DNA from 2 places in the Pseudomonas weihenstephanensis genome. Region 1 is predicted to be linked to the other one. Evidence: riboswitches for the same ligand, from Rfam matches in the RefSeq annotation. Region 1 holds a riboswitch; the other holds the start of a gene.
The links. Region 1 has a riboswitch for manganese ahead of GYN01_RS05925 (TMEM165/GDT1 family protein). Riboswitches for the same ligand answer to the same signal wherever they lie in the genome.
Positions count from the first base shown of each region.

Region 2: another riboswitch for manganese. It lies ahead of mntP (manganese efflux pump MntP); the one in region 1 lies ahead of GYN01_RS05925 (TMEM165/GDT1 family protein).

Region 1 is NZ_JAAEBV010000001.1:1,306,661-1,314,999, forward strand. Features, by position in the region: gene GYN01_RS05915 (2-hydroxyacid dehydrogenase) at 1-691, shown strand, start outside; gene GYN01_RS05920 (class I SAM-dependent methyltransferase) at 722-1,720, shown strand; yybP-ykoY riboswitch at 1,770-1,891, shown strand; gene GYN01_RS05925 (TMEM165/GDT1 family protein) at 1,982-2,566, shown strand; gene GYN01_RS05930 (M48 family metallopeptidase) at 2,701-3,522, opposite strand; gene GYN01_RS05935 (SOS response-associated peptidase) at 3,568-4,194, opposite strand; gene GYN01_RS05940 (putative signal transducing protein) at 4,242-4,502, opposite strand; gene GYN01_RS05945 (CPXCG motif-containing cysteine-rich protein) at 4,508-4,690, opposite strand; gene GYN01_RS05950 (1-acyl-sn-glycerol-3-phosphate acyltransferase) at 4,799-5,962, shown strand; gene GYN01_RS05955 (hypothetical protein) at 6,048-6,254, shown strand; gene GYN01_RS05960 (YajG family lipoprotein) at 6,314-6,898, opposite strand; gene GYN01_RS05965 (hypothetical protein) at 7,057-7,290, shown strand; gene mqo (malate dehydrogenase (quinone)) at 8,024-8,339, shown strand, end outside.
Region 2 is NZ_JAAEBV010000008.1:49,680-58,018, forward strand. Features, by position in the region: gene GYN01_RS20485 (TonB-dependent siderophore receptor) at 1-143, opposite strand, end outside; gene GYN01_RS20490 (sugar transporter) at 506-1,702, shown strand; gene mntP (manganese efflux pump MntP) at 1,747-2,316, opposite strand; yybP-ykoY riboswitch at 2,324-2,493, opposite strand; gene GYN01_RS20500 (metallophosphoesterase) at 2,645-3,775, shown strand; gene GYN01_RS20505 (YqaA family protein) at 3,772-4,215, opposite strand; gene GYN01_RS20510 (ferredoxin reductase family protein) at 4,320-5,573, opposite strand; gene GYN01_RS20515 (alpha/beta hydrolase) at 5,700-6,599, opposite strand; gene GYN01_RS20520 (TonB-dependent siderophore receptor) at 6,618-8,339, opposite strand, start outside.

The sequences.
Region 1 (8,339 bases):
CGGCATGGTTGTCGCCAACTGCCAGGGTTACGGCACGCCCTCTGTGGCACAGCACACCTTGATGTTGCTGCTGGCACTGGCCACGCGCGTCATCGACTACCAAAAAGCCGTGTCCGCAGGTGAGTGGCAAACCGCCAAACAATTCTGCCTGCTGGACTTCCCGATTGTTGAACTAGAAGGTAAAACCCTCGGCCTGTTCGGTCATGGGGAGCTGGGCAGCGCCGTGGCAAAACTGGCCGAAGCCTTTGGCATGCGGGTTTTGCTCGGGCAGATCCCGGGCCGCCCTGCTCGCCCCGATCGTCTGGCGCTGAACGAATTGCTGCCTCAGGTCGATGCCGTGACCTTTCACTGCCCGCTCAATGAGCACACGCGTCACTTTATCGGCGCCCCGCAGTTGGCATTGCTCAAGCCCGGCGCCTTCGTCATCAACACGGCGCGCGGCGGCATGATCGACGAACAGGCCCTGGCCGATGCCTTGCGCAGTGGCCATTTAGGCGGCGCTGCCACCGACGTGTTGAGTGTTGAACCACCACGCGACGGCAACCCGTTGCTGGCGGCTGACATCCCGCGCCTGATCATTACTCCGCACAGCGCCTGGGGCAGCCGCGAAGCCCGACAGCGAATCGTGGGGCAATTAAGCGAAAACGCCCAAGCGTTCTTCAACGGTACAGCGCTGCGGGTCGTCAGTTGATAAACTGCGCCCCTTTTTGAGGAGCAGATTATGGATCCGCGCAGTGAAGTACTGCTTCGCCAGCCCGAATACTTTCAAGGTGAGGTGCTGTTAGTCGGCCTGCCGCCGGACGATTTGCTGGGCCAGCTGCCCAATGCTCACGGTTGGTGCTGGCACGCAGGCGATCAAACCGCACTGGACGCCCGCTTTGCCGGGCGCGTGCACTTCGGGGTTGAATTAGCCGAGCGCTCATTTGACACCGCCGTGGTGTTTTTGCCCAAGTCCAAAGAACTGAGCGACTACGTCCTTAACGCCGTGGCCGCCCGTTTGCCCAATGCCGATGTGTTTTTGGTGGGTGAAAAGAAAGGGGGCATTGAAGGCGCCTCCAAACAGCTGGCAGCGTTCGGCAAGCCGCGCAAACTCGACAGCGCACGGCATTGCCAACTGTGGCAAGTCACCGTGGACACCGCACCCGCCGCTCCTGTACTGGCCCAACTGGCGCAACATTACGAGCTGCCGCTGGCCGAAGGTCCGCTCAACGTCGTCAGCTTGCCGGGCGTGTTCAGCCACGGCCGTCTGGACCGTGGCAGTGCTTTGCTGCTCGAAAACCTCGACAAACTGCCCAGCGGCCATGTGCTGGACTTCGGCTGCGGCGCGGGTGTGCTAGGCGCCGCCGTCAAACGTCGCTATCCGCACAACACTGTCACGCTGCTCGACGTGGATGCATTCGCCACCGCCAGCAGCCGTTTGACATTGGCCGCCAATGGCCTGGAAGCCGAAGTGATTACCGGCGACGGTATCGATGCGGCGCCGATGGGTTTGAACTCAATTTTGAGCAACCCACCGTTCCATGTCGGCGTCCACACGGACTACCACGCCACCGAAAACTTGCTGAAAAAAGCGGTCAAACATCTGAAATCAGGTGGCGAACTTCGGATTGTTGCCAACAGCTTCCTGCGCTACCAGCCCCTGATCGAAGAGCATTTTGGCGCCTGCGCGGTCAAGGCCCAAGGCCAGGGATTTCGGATTTACAGCGCAAAGCGTCGATAAGACGATTTGAAAAACAAGGCTTGCCGGATCGGATTTGCATAGGCAGAATCCGCTCCGTCCTAGGGGAGTAGTCTCCTCTGAGCTTCACGCTCATCCGGCATACGTCAACATACTTGGTCAACAGACCATGGCGTATGCGACCCAGGTGTCCGCACAGACGGACCGGGGTTTGACAAGACCTATGACACGAACACCTTACCCGGGGCGGGAAGGCTGTACGTGTCATAGCCGTGTCGACCCGCCCCTGGAAACCACCTGATGATGCTCGACTCCTTACTTGTTCCAACTGCAATCGTTGCCTTGGCCGAAATCGGCGACAAGACGCAACTGCTCGCACTCATTCTCGCTGCGCGCTTTCGCAAGCCCTGGCCCATTATTGCTGGCATCGTGGTCGCGACCCTGGCCAACCATGCGGCGGCGGGTGCTGTTGGCGCCTGGTTCAGCACCTTCTTCAGCGATGCAATGCTGCACTGGATTCTTGCGGCGAGCTTTACCGCCACCGCCTTGTGGACGTTGGTGCCGGACAAGATGGACGACGACGAAGCCAGTACTGCACGCAAGTACGGCCCTTTCGTGACCACCCTGATCACTTTCTTCATTGCTGAAATCGGCGACAAAACCCAAGTGGCAACCGTCATGCTTGCGGCGCAGTACCCCGATTTGTGGCTGGTGATTATCGGCACCACGCTGGGCATGCTGATTGCCAACGTGCCAGTGGTATTGGCGGGTAATTTTGCGGCCGACAAACTGCCGCTGACCCTGATCCGTCGCCTGGCGGCGGGTGCGTTTGTCGTCTTGGCTGCCGTGGCGGTGTACAAGGCCATGGTGATCAGTGGCTGGGTTTAAGCGCCCGACGTGAAATCAGCCCTCACCCTACCCCTCTCCCAAAAGGAGAGGGGACTGATTGGGGGTGTTTCAAATCTTCAGCGGGCGACAAACGTTGCGTAATCCACAGTTTCAAACACCCCTCACCCCAGCCGTTACTGGGTTTTCGGCGCCTGTTGATAAAGCGGCATCACCTTGGGAATCGCCGCTTCCAATGCTGCAATCCGGCTGCTGGACGCCGGGTGAGTGCTCATGAATTCAGGGGGCGCGTTCTGCGACTCCTGCGCCATTTTCTGCCACAAGGTGATCGCAGCGTTCGGGTTGTAGCCCGCACGAGCCGCCAACTCAAGACCGATCAGATCCGCCTCGTTTTCGTTGCTGCGGCTGTTAGGCAAGGTCAGGCTGTAATTCACCACGGTATCGGCTAATTGCATGCTGTCTTGCCCCAAGCCCAACAACGCGCCCGCCCCCTGCTTGGCGATTTCAATACCATAGGCTTTGGACATGGACTCGCGACCGTGTTCGCGCAAGGCGTGAGCAATCTCATGACCCATGATCGCGGCGATTTCATCGTCGCTCAGCTTGAGCTGATCAATGATCCCGCTATAAAAGATGATTTTGCCGCCAGGGCCGCAGTTGGCGTTGAGTTCATCACTCTTGATCAGGTTGACCTCCCAATCCCATTGCGCAGCATCCGGGCGAAACGCCGGTGCCTGGGCAATCAGTCGGTTAGCGATGGCTTGCAAGCGTTTAGCGTTGGCGCCGGTTTTGTCCAATGCGCCTTTGGTGTTCGCCTCGCTGACCGTTTGCTGGTACGACTGCGCGTACATCTGATCGACCTGCTGGCTGGAGAGCATGCTGAACATGTATTGCTTGCGCTCAACCCCGACCGCACCCGCCTTGGTCGTATTGACCGCCTGACACCCGCCGAGCAACAGCCCTGCGCCGATCACGCACACTACCGCTAACTTACCCATCACGACTCTCCATAAAGATGGCGCGTATCGTAGCAGACACACCCGTCAACCCGGCGTCAGACATTCCGGTGCATTGAGCTTGGGATCATTGACCAGGTTGGCCAACGGCCGCTCACGCAGCGCCGATTGCGGGCTGGCCAGCAGGGCTTGCAACACATGCAGCGGGGTTTCGGGGTCCAGCCACGCACGCTGGCCGTCTTCGTCCAGAATCAACGGCCGCCGCTGACTGGCGGCCGCCTGAGTGATGACCGCGGTGCTCAACCACTCGTGACCTTCCACCGGATAGGCTTCCCAAATCGCCGCAAAAAACAGCGATGCACCTTCACCCGGTGTCAGCCAATACGGACGCTTACGCGTGGTACCGCGCCACTCATAAAAGCCGTTGGCCGGCAGCAGACAGCGACGCTGACGAAAGGCATCGCGAAACATGGGTTGTTCGACCAGGGTCTCCGCGCGCGCATGCGCAGGCGTGCGGGACAGGTCGGTCAGCCAGGCCGGGGTCAGGCCCCAACGCGCGCGGGCCAACGTGCGCTGATCCGGCTGCACCCCCGCCCGCAGGATCAATACCGAGTCATTGGGCGAAATATTCCACTGCGCTTGCTGATCCGTCGGAAAACCGGGCAAAGCTGCAAATGCAGGATTCCAACGAAACAGAGCAAAACGTCCACACATGGGCCAGCACAACTCTTCTATATAGATAGCGGTGAAAAAGCGGTCTTTTAACAGACCAGCACATCCGGAAAACTCTCGGGTTCGTCGTCCGCTACGGGTGAGGCCGCATTGTACGCATCGATCAGCTCGCGCGCGTAAAGCGCTTGATCGTCGGCCACCGCCAAGCCCAGCAGCCCCAACGCCGGCAACTCGCCCATCCCGCCCACCAGATCACTTCCCTGAATGCTGGCAGACACGCCTTCACTGGCGAGCATGCCCGACAACAGCTCGGCTTCCATCAAGCTTTGCGGCTCATAAATGCGCTGCATGGCCGTTACTCGTTCTCAGTGCGCACATCGAGCATCCACTCACCATCGTGAATCTGAAGCGTGAAGAGGATTGGCCGACAACACACAGGGCAGTCTTCAAAGTAGGTTTGATCACCACCGGACAGATCAAGCACCGCTTCTACCGGCTCACCGCAATAAGGGCAGTTGTAGTGTTCGGTTTCAAGCATCGCGGTCTCCAAAGTAACTTGTGCGTATAATCGCCGGTCTATTTGCAGGGCTATTATTTTTGGCCTGCCTTGTTTACTTACCTTAGCCGTTTCCAACAAGAGAGCATGATGGGCCAATTCGATACCATCCGACCTTACGACGACGCCGAAGTCCCAGCAGTGCTGGCCCGGCTGCTCAGCGACAAGGCGTTTCTAGATATCCTTACCCACTTTCGCTTCCCGCGTCTGGCTGGCGCTTTCGGCTGGCTGTTAAAACCTCTTATAGCGCATCGACTGCAAAAAGAGTTCGCAAGGATTAACTCTGTCGCCTCGTTACAAGACAAGGTCGCGGTCTACGTCGATCGCACGATTGAACACGCAACCGACGGTGTGACCTATAGCGGCGTTGAAAACTTGAAGTCGGGCACCGCCTATCTGTTTTTGGCCAACCACCGCGACATCGTGATGGACCCGGCATTCGTCAACTACGCGGTGTACCACGCGGGCCTGCCGACGCCGCGCATCGCCATCGGCGATAACTTGCTGCAAAAACCCTTTGTCAGCGACCTGATGCGCCTGAACAAGAGCTTCATCGTGCACCGCTCGATCACCGGTCGCCGCGAAAAACTCGCGGCTTACCAATTGCTGTCGGCGTACATCAACCATTCGATCCGCAACGATGGTGTGTCCATCTGGATTGCTCAAGCCGAAGGCCGTGCAAAGGACGGTGACGACCGCACAGACTCGGCAATCCTCAAGATGTTTCACATGAGCCGTAAAAGCGAACCCTTCGGCGAGGTCATTCAATCACTGAACATGACCCCGGTGTCGATTAGCTATGAATACGACCCGTGTGATCAGGCCAAAGCGCGTGAACTGTACATCCGCGCCACAACCGGCACGTACAGCAAGGCACCGGGCGAAGACGACACTAGCATCGCCAACGGCATCACCGGCTACAAAGGCCGGGTACACATAAACTTCGCAGCGCCGATCACTGATGTTTTCGAAGACAGCAAACTGCTGGCCGCCGAAATGGATTGTCAGATCCTGACGGGATACCGACTGTTCCCGGCGCATTACCTGGCCTACGCGCAATGGGCTGAGGCTGACCCGCAATTGCAGGTGCCTGTGGCGAGCGACGTGTTCCCCGCCGATGAGTTGGCCAAGGCCCAACAGGAATGGCAACGCCGCCTGGACGCCTGCCCCGTAGAACACCGCCCATACCTGGTGCTGCAATATGCAATGCCGGTACGCAACCAATACCGCATCAAGGCTGGTCTGGTGCTTTAATCTCCCCCCCTTAAAGTGTGCTGTCACCGTATCGTCATCTAGAGAGGTCACTCTGTGGCCCCTCTAGACCGACACGGAGCTTGTCATGCTGCACGCCGAAAACCAGGACCACCTTTATCGCATTACGCCCAACGATGAACAGCAGGCGCTGATCGAAGGTTTAGCGTTCAACGTTCAGGATCGTCACTGGCTGGTGTATTGCGCGCTGAGTGGGCACACCCATGCGGACCTGCCCGAACTGGATATGCTCACCGGCGTCAGTCAACTTGAGTTGTATGCGCAAGCTGCCTGAACCCTGCGCGCACAAAAAAGCCCGAACTCGGCGAGTTCGGGCTTTTTGCTGTTGAACGGTTACTCGCCCAGCAGACGACCTACCGACGGGTCTTTAAACACGCGGGTCAGGGCATCGCTCAGTACATCGCTCACCAGTTTGGTATTGGTTTCCTGATTCGGAGCCATACCGAAGCGCTGGTCCAGGGACGCGCCATAACGACCACTGTAGGTGCGGCCGCCATTCTTCACGTCAGAACGGAAGGTTGCGCCAATGGTCGCTTCAGTCACGTACATCGAGTCCTTTGGCGACTGATACTTCAGCTCAGCCAGGGTCACGGTCAGTTGCGGGGCATTCATCGCATTGGCCGTCGGGGTGTAGCCCAACAAACGCACAGCGGCTTCAGCCTGGGCTTGCAGTTTTGGGAGCAGGTCCGCACTGCTGACACTGATGGCGCTGGTCTCAGGGTACATGCCACCGCGCGTGCCCAAGGTTGGGGATGGACGCCCATCCACCACACGCACAACCACAGGCTGACCGCGACCGACAGGTGCGAGCTGCGTGGTCAGTTTTGGTTGCGGGCTAAGTTGTTGCGGGCTGTGGGCGCAGCCGACCAGGGTCAAACTGGTCACAGTGATCAAACCGAACAACAGGCGTTGCAACATGCTCATCTCTCCAGGACTGGGTAAAACCGGCCGCCAGTATAGCGGTGCTGCGCACCTGTGAACCAGCCGCTTGCTGTCACGGGTCTGTCATGGCCGATACATCAGTGCGTCACGTCTGCGTGGCACTGTTCTACACATTCACTCAAGAGGTACTTGCCATGAGCTGGCTAGGGTTGTTGCTGAGCGTTACTCGACCACATCGCTGCTTTGTACGTCTGGATGCATCAGGCCGCTGCCAGGCCTTTAAACACTGCATAAAGCCTCCGGCTGGCGACAACTGGGTCGAAATTGAAGAAGTTCGCCTCAATTGGTTGCACCAGGTATTACCCGCTAACGCCCGCGTGGCCCCGCCTGCAACGCGCTCAAGGGTGCGACCGCTGTTAGGTGTTTGACTCAAACACCAATAAAAGTCATTTAACAGGATCAATTGCCCGCGTTTCTTCGCTACAATCTCCCCCCGATTATAAGGACGTCTCCTGATCGGGCCTCGCAACACCGCTAATACGCGTGTATTGGCACCCCAAACCGCCCACAGAGAGCCGCCCACACAGATTGTGTAGAGCCGGCGCGCTTGCTGTTGATCGTGCACACCCCTCTAAACAATCTGTAGAGCTGCCATGCTGCTCGGCCACTGCGTTCGCCCGTTTTGCCGCACCTGTATTGCAGGTCGTTCACGGGTTTGGTGCCAGGCATGCGGCAGCCCTTTTTTGAGGTTCACGTCTTCAAAAGAGCGTGAAAAAAACGGGTTTTCACAACTTCACAAGAGTGTGGCGAGCAAATGAAAAGTTTTGCGTCTGAACATGCACCATTAGCGTCTGTTACTGCCCCATCCAGCAGGTTCGAAGTCAGCTTTACCGCACAAGACTGAAACCTGTCCGCCTTACGGATTTGGTTGCACAAACGGACGCTCTTGACCTTAAGTCGAATTGCCTCCGGCACCCTGAAATGCGTTCATATGAACCTTCAAGGCCCGGTTGGTGGCGTCCGCTGAAGCAGCAAGCAATTGCGATGAATCGGACATGGCGATCCTGGCCACGCGTGACCTGAGGCTCTATCTGATCCACGCCTCGGAACACCTGGCAGCTATGCCGTCAATTTGGTGCCGTAGATTTTGGAGACGCGTTAATGGCGCATAACGAAGCAGTCGATGTAGTACTGGTTGGAGCGGGCATCATGAGTGCCACCCTCGCCGTACTGCTCAAAGAGCTCGACCCCGGCATGTCGCTGGAAGTAGTAGAGCAAATGGACTCAGGCGCTGCGGAGAGTTCCAACCCGTGGAACAACGCTGGCACCGGCCATGCCGGACTGTGCGAATTGAACTACACGCCGCAAGCGGCTGACGGTTCGATCGACATCAAAAAAGCGGTGCATATCAATGCACAGTTCGAAGTCTCGAAACAGTTTTGGGCCTATTTGGCGCAACAAGGGACGTTCGGTTCGT
Region 2 (8,339 bases), on a different contig from region 1:
GCCTGATAGCCCATGCTGTCCTGGCCGGTGACCGAAATGGCGGGTAACTCGGTTTCACCGGCGTGAGCCGTTTGCACGGCGCTGGTGACCAGCAGGCTGAAACTCAAGGCATTGAATGCAAGACGCGGCGAAGGCTTGACCATGAACACTCCTGAACAGCCCCGCGCCTGCTGGCCTGTGCACGCTGGCGCCGGCACGGGGAGATGTTGCCTGGCTGGTTGCCAGATCTTTGAGGCGCGCAGGGTAGCATCTCTGGGCTGCGCACTAACCTGTTTGGGGTAGTGCACGGTTGACGCGGGGCACAGGCACCCGTGCGACAAAATGTCTCGCGCGCTCAATCGATGTGCACTAACGTTTGGGGCAGATGCCTATAGAATGCCGCACTGTGTGGCTCAGGCGGCTGACCCGCTGCGCATGGCACGTGTTGTGAATGCAAAAAGCATGTGCCGGGGAGGTCGAGTCATGGGCCTGTTAGATCATCGATAGCGAGTAGTACACCCTTTAAATGAGCACTCCCAACGTTTCATCCAATGCCAATTGGCAACCGGTCATCGCGCTGGCGCTGGCCGCGTTTGTGTTCAATACCACCGAATTTGTGCCCGTGGGCCTGCTGAGTGCGATAGGTGCCAGTTTTGATATGACCACCGCCAGTGTCGGGCTGATGCTCACGATTTATGCGTGGGTCGTGTCGCTGACCTCGCTGCCGATCATGTTGCTGACGCGCAACGTGGAGCGGCGCAAGTTGCTGTTGATCCTCTTTGGCATGTTTATCGCCAGCCATGTGCTGTCCAGTGTGGCGTCCAACTTCGGCATCCTGATGCTCAGCCGAATTGGTGTCGCGTTGTCCCATGCACTGTTCTGGTCCATCACCGCGTCGTTGGCGGTGCGTCTGGCGCCAGAAGGCAAACAGGTGCAAGCACTGGGCTTATTGGCGACCGGCACCTCACTGGCAATGGTCTTGGGGATTCCGCTGGGCCGACTGCTGGGCGAGGCGATGGGCTGGCGCACCACATTTTTGGTGATTGCCGGTTTTGCCGTGGTGTTGGTGTTTTGGCTGGCGCGAACGTTGCCGCTGTTGCCGAGCCAAAACTCGGGCTCGCTCAGAAGCTTGCCGGTGCTGTTCAAGCGTCCGGCGCTGGTGGCCGTTTACGTGCTGACCGCGATGGTGGTCACCGCGCAGTTCACCGCTTACAGCTACATCGAACCGTTCATTCAGACCGTGGCGGGGATGAGTGGCAATGTGGTGACGATCATTTTGCTGCTGTTTGGCGGCGCCGGGATCATTGGTTCGCTGTTGTTCAGCGTGTTGCATCGCCATAGCCCGCAACGCTTTCTGGTGGTTGCCGTGTCAGTGCTGGCCGTGTGCCTGGCGTTGCTGTTGCCGCTCAGTGGTAAAGAGTCGTATCTGGCCACGTTAAGCCTGTTCTGGGGCATGGCTATCATGTGCTTCGGGTTGGCGTTGCAATCGCGGGTGCTGATGCTGGCACCTGATGCCACGGACGTGGCGATGGCCATGTTCTCCGGCATCTACAACATTGGTATCGGGGGCGGGGCACTGCTGGGCAGTTGGGTCGGCGCAAACGCGGGTTACGCCTACATTGGCGTAACCGGCGGCGGACTGGCGGGTGTGGCCTTGGCGATTTATTGCGTGAGCATGTACCGGATCAGCCGTTCTGCCGCACACAGCACGCCGCAAGACTGAGTGTCGAAGCCCCTGCCGCGATGGCGGCAGAGGCTTCACGTGGCTTACACCGCGCTCAAATGTTCATACAGGATGGTCGCGCCCACCAACATCAACACCACGCCGCCGATGATTTCGGCGCGCTTGCCGACCCAACTGCCCAGCGCACGGCCGAGCAAGGTGCCGATCACGACCATAGTCATGGTCGCCAGGCCGATGGCTGCCGCCGCGACCCAAATGTTCACCTCCACAAACGCCAGGCCGACGCCCACGGCGAGCGCATCGATGCTGGTGGCAATGGCTGTGAGCACCAGAACCCAGAACGAGTGCTGCGCGGGCTTTTCTTCGCTTTGTTGGTCGTCGGGTTTAACCCCGTTGTACATCATGTACAGCCCCAACCCCAGCAGCAGGGTGAAGGCGATCCAGTGATCCCATTGGGTGACATAACTGCTGGCGGCCTGGCCGATGGCCCAGCCAATCACGGGGGTGATGGCTTCGATCACACCAAAAATCAATCCGGTGCGCAGGGCTTGGCTGAAACGCGGTTTATGCAGGCTGGAACCTTTGCCAATGGCCGCAGCAAAAGCGTCCGTCGACATGGCAAAGGCGAGAAAAATCAAGGCAATTGGGTTCACGGCTATGGTCCAGTCGGGCGCAAGACAACGACATGACACTGCGCGCCCGACTTCAGCACAGGTATGACGTTGGTCTCGCAAATCCTGACGGATGCCCTGGCCACGGCTGGTTGCCGAGAATGTTGACCAGAGCGCCGCCACGTAAATGGCGACCTGCTACTCCCCAAAGAGGCGCGTAGCATAACAGCCAGGTGTGAAAATTGTGTGAAGCCTGCCCCTCAGCCAATGCCTGCGCGGTATTCACAATGAGACGGGCGAACGGTTGCAATGACATCACCGGCTTGTCACTCTCTGCGCCGTACACCTCAGGTCTGGACAGGAAATAAGCATGTTTCATGTGGTTACTGCATTCATCGCGCTGTATGTAATGGTGCGCTTCATCTGGCCATTGCGTGTCAGCCTGCCCTGCAAGTGGGTGCTCAGCGCGTTGCTGTTGCTGGTGGCCGAGCATCACCTGATCACCCGCAATGTGTTTGGCAGCATGGCGTCGCCCGAACTACCCGGTGAGGTGTTGATTGCGCTGGGCTGGGCGTTTGGCAGTCTGATCGTGCTGGCACTGCTGCTGTTAGTGCGCGATGTGATCGGCTTGCTGACGTATTTTGTCTCACCTCAAAACGGTCGTGAACTGCTGCGCAATCGGCGCCTGAATGCCGCTCTGGGCATCATCAGCGTCGGCTTGTCGTTATTGGGCGTGTGGCAAGCGATACGCGTGCCGGATGTAAAAAACATTGAAGTCACGGTGCCGCATTTGCCGCCGCAAATGGACGGCTTGCGGCTGGTGCAACTGACCGACCTGCACGCCAGCCGACTGCTGCAAGCGCCGTGGATGCAGGCGGTGGTCGAAAAAACCAATGCCCTGCAACCGGATCTGATTGTGATCACCGGCGACCTGGTGGACGGTACCCCGCAAGCCCGTGCAGCCGATGTGCAACCCTTGCAGCAGCTCAGCGCCCGGTATGGCGTGTTTGCCATCCCCGGTAACCACGAATACTACGTTGACTACGTACACTGGTTGCCCGCGTTCGAACAGTTGGGCCTGCACATGTTGCTCAATGACCACGTGCTGGTGACCCATAACGGTCGGCAATTGGTACTGGCGGGTATCACCGACAAAGCGGCGGCGACCACGAGGTTACCGTTGCCGGACGTAGCCGCAGCCCTGCGCGATGCTCCGCAGGATGCCCCGGTCATCCTGCTCAGTCACCGCCCCATTGGCGCCCTGGCCAATGCCAGGCAAGGCGTCGGTCTGCAACTGTCGGGGCACACCCACGGCGGCCAAATCCTGGGGCCGCATCTATTGGCGCAATGGGCCAATCAGGGGTTTGTCTCGGGACTTTACGATGTGCAAGGCATGCAGCTTTACGTGAGCAACGGCACCGGGTTGTGGAACGGCTTTCCGATTCGGCTGGGTCGTGCGGCAGAAATCACTCACATCACCCTGCGCGCGCCAGCGCCCTAAGCGTTAATCCAGCCCAGCGTAAGGGCGGTTAACACTGCATACCGAGCCGCTTTGGCCAGCGTCACAATCAGCAAAAACCGCCAAAGCGGCTCGCGCATCACCCCGGCGATCAGGGTCAGAGGATCGCCAATGATCGGCACCCAACTGAGCAGCAACGACCAGCGGCCATAGCGCAGATAAAACTGCTGCGCTTTTTCAAGCTTTGTTTGGCTCACGGGAAACCAGCGCTTGTGACGAAAGCGCTCGACCGAGCGCCCCAGTAGCCAGTTGAACACCGACCCCAGCACATTGCCGAGTGTGGCGACGATCAACAGCACCACCACGCTGTAGTGGGCCGACACCAGCATGCCCACCAGCACCGCTTCGGACTGCATCGGCAACAGGGACGCCGCGCCAAATGCGGCGAGGAACAGCCCGATGTAACTGGTGAACTCGAACACTCAAAATCGCTCTGGCAGCTATGCAGCGCAGCCTTTTAGCATCAAATGGCATCTGCTGCCCATAAAAAAGGCGCTGCCTGAGCAGCGCCTGTACACCTTTACCCTCAGCGAAACTCAAACAACTCCACATGCAGATTCTTCTCGGGCACGCCGCACTCGCGCATCAGTTCGCGAACCCGCAGCAACAAGCCTTTTGGACCGCAGAAGCTGACATGCACCGTTGCCGGTGAAGTGTGGTTAAGGGCCTGGCGCAGGTGCGCGGCCAGTTGCTCGGTGCCCCCGCTATTGGCCACGAATGCCACGCCTCGTTGTTCGGCCACCTGTTGCAGTTGTTCGGCAGGCGGGAAGGCGCGGGCAGGGTTGAAGCAATAGATCAGGGTGGCGGCGTCGAAACGCTCGCCGTGCGGGTCTTGCAACCAGGCGATAAAGGGCGAGATGCCGACGCCTGCGCCAATCCAGATTTCCTTTGCCGCTTTGGCCGGGCGTTTGAAGCGCCCGTAAGGCGCGTAGAGGTCGGCAATCATGCCGATTTTGACCTGCTCGCGTAAGGCTTGGGTGTAGTCCCCCAAGGCCCGGATCACGAACTCAAGGTGGCCGTTTTCACGGTGGGCGCAGGCGATGGTGAAGGGGTGAGGCTCGCGCAGGCCTTTGTCCTTGAACGACAGAAACGCGAACTGACCGGCCTTGAAGGCAAAGCCTTTATCGATGGGGGCCAGGGTCAAGTGCACGGCGCCTTTGTCGCTGCGCACGTTGATCACGCGGTATTCACCGGCACGCGCCACGAACGGGTACAGCAGCAGCTTGTACAGCGCCGCTAATACGCCCAGTACGCAGAGCACGCCCAGCCAAATGCCCGCAGGGCTGAGCAGGGTGATGGGGGATTTGAAGCTCAGACCGTGCAGGATCACGATCAAAAACAGCGGGCCGGACAGTTTGTGCCACCAGCGCCATACGCTGTAGGGGATATTGCGGTTCAAGGCGAGCAGCACAATCATGCCCAGCGCGACGTAGCTCAACTGACGCACCATGCGCGTCCAGTATTTGGACAGCTCCACAATGGGCACGCTGTTCCACACCTCCAGGTTGGCTTTGAACACCAAATGGTACGAGGCAAACACCAGCGCCCAGATGCCCAGCCATTTGTGGGTGTCGTAGACACGGTCGAGGCCGCCGAACAGGTTTTCCACCACGCGCCAACGGCTGGCCAGCAGGCAAGACACGGCCATATACGCCAGCGCCGTGGCGCCGAGGATCAGACTCAGTGTGGCGGAGGTCAGCCACGTGTCAGCGGGGATTTCCAGCAGCAGTGTCAGTGCCGTTATCAACAAAATACCAACCAGCCAGTGCCAGTTCTTCACGGGGGTACTCCCATCATCAATCCGTTGTGCCTAAGACTGAAAACCGGCCCTCCTTGGGGTTTCAGGGAGGGCGGAGTCTAACGGGATGCGCGAAGAGGCCTGTGATCTCGGTCAAGCCAGGCCCGATTAGTCGATGTACAGCGTGTGCAGCACGTAGCGCAGCGAAGCGGGCAGGGTTTGGCCGTGACTCATGCCTTTGAACGGGTGGAACTGCACGTTCAGCCCCTCGATACCTTGTAAATCCGTGACCAGTTGCTGCATCCGTTGATCGGGGGGGCCGCTGGTTGGCGCTCTCGGGTTGCCGGGTTCATCGGTGCCGCGCATCAACAACACCCCGGTTGTGTGACCCGCCCTGCGGGTTTTCAAGTCTGCGACCTGTTGGGCTGCGATACCGTCGCCCCACCACAATGACGGGCTGGCGGCAGCATAGTGAGCGAACTCGCCGGGGCGGGTCAGCAGTGCGTGCAGCACCAGCAAACCGCCGTACGAGTGGCCCCACAGGGTTTGTTGTTCGAGGTTGATGGGCGCTTTGGCCGCTACGGCGGGGCGCAAGCGATCACGCAGCAAGTCAAGGAACGTATCGGCGCCGCCGCTGGGAAGACCGGTGAGGGGATCGCTCTGCGCCTTCAAACCGGCGCGCGCAGGCGTGTAGTCGTATGTGCGGGCCGTGCGCTCAATGCGCAGCGGCGTGTCATACCCCACCGCTACCAGCAGCGGAGCCTGACCGTGGGCCAGGCGACTGAGCAACTCAGCATCCAGTGCACCGACGGCCGCGTTGCCATCGAGCATCCACAGCACCGGGAAGCCGGTTTTGGGGGCGGCAGTGGCCGGGCGCCCGATCCACAGTTGGTAATGGCGCTGGCCATCCGCCGAGTCAATCAGTAACCGGCTGAAGCGGTAATCCAGGTCCTTGCGTTGCAGCAACCGGGTGTCCATTGGGGCGTCCAGCGCAGGCCGGGCCTGCGCCGCGAACCCTGGCAGTGCCAGGGCAAGCAGCAACGCCAGAGGGAGCGAGAGGTGTCTCATCAGGCGATCTCGTCAGGTTTAGAACGATGCAGTCAGGCTGGTGTAGAGCGTGCGCCCCGGTTCGTTGTATGTAGCGGCACCGGCACCTGCGATGTTGTTCACGCCTTGGGCGTTGCCTTCGCGGTACAGGCGCTTGTCGAACAGGTTATCCACGCCTGCGGTCACGCTCAGGTGGCGGGTGATCGCATAAGTGCCACTCACACCGGCAATGGCGTAGGGCGCGAGCGGGTTGTTGGCGGTGCCCGTGACGCGATCACCGTGGTAGTCGTATTTTTTCGGTGTTTGCTTGCCGTACCAGGTCGCGCTCATTTGCAGCGACAGGTCTTGCGTGGCTTGCCAGTCCAGCATCGAATTCACCGTGTAGCGCGGGGTCACGGACAGGTAGTCGCCCGTCTGTTTGTTTTTAGATTGCAGCATGTAGGTGAAGTTGTTGGTCCATTTCAGTTGCTCGGCCAGCGGCAGGGTCAGCGTGCCTTCCAGCCCTTCGACCAGCGCTTTGGGGACGTTTTCCCACTGGTAGATCGCTGCATTGGCATATTCGCCTTTACCGCCACTGGCCTGACCAATCGGACTCAGGCCCGATTCGATCTTGTTTTTGTAGTCGTTGCGAAAATACGTCAGGCCCGCGACCACGCCGTTGTCCTTGTATTCGATGCCCAGTTCCTTGTTGACGCTGGTTTCGGCCTTAAGGTCGGCATTGCCTTGCAGGTAGCAACTGGTGCTCTGGCCATAGCAACCCTGGCCACGGCTGTACAGCAAGTAGTCGGGGTTGAGCTGGTACAGGTTCGGTGCTTTGTAGGCACGGGCGATACCGGCTTTGAGGGTCAAGGTGTCGGTCAGCGCGTGGGACAGGTTCAGCGAGGGGCTCCAGTTGTTCCCGACCACGTTGTGGTGATCCAGGCGCAGCCCCGGTGTGAGCATGGTGCCGGGTAACAGCTCGATGTTGTCTTCGGCAAACAGCGAGAAGATCCGCGCCGACGATGCGGTGCTGCGGTTGCTGCTGCTCAGGCCACCGACGGTGCCACCTTCGCGGGTGGTTTGGGTGTTGGCACTCGGGTCATCGAGTTTTTGCTCAGTCCACTCGGTGCCCAGGGTCAGGGTTTGATCCAGCCCGGCGTGCAGCGGCAAGTTGATTTCGCCGTGGGCCGTCAGGTCACGCAGCACGGCGGTGTAGAAGTTGGTGTCGCTGAAAATCCCTTCGGTGCCGCCGGCCAGCCCTTCGTTGAGGCGAGCGTTGCGGGTCTTTTCATACTGGATAAAGGCCATGCTATTGCCCACCTCCCATTCGCCGCGATGGGTCAGGGCGTAGGTCTGGCGGTAGGTGCGATTGGTTTCGTGGCCGAGCATTTTTTTCACGTTGGCGTTGCTGTTGGTGTTTTGCGTATCGCCGGTGTAGAGGTTGCCTTGGCGGCTGAAACCCGCTTCGAAGTCCAGCGTCTGGTCCGGGGTCATGCGCCAGCTCAGTAGGCCATTGACGTCTTTGTTGCGTACCCCTTCGCGGCCTGCGGGCAGGGTGCCGGCCTGATTGGCGCTGCGCGCCGATTGGTGACCGGCGTTGATGTCCCAGTCATCGGGATCGGTCTTGGCGATGTTGCCGTACACGCGGTAGCTGAGGTTCTCGGTCAGGGGGCCATTGAGGCCGAAGTTCATGCGCTGCGTTGCGCCTTCGTCCTTGTGCTGTGGGAACGAGGTGTACACGGTCACGTCGCCGTGGGTCTCGGCGCCTGCCTGCTTGGTGAT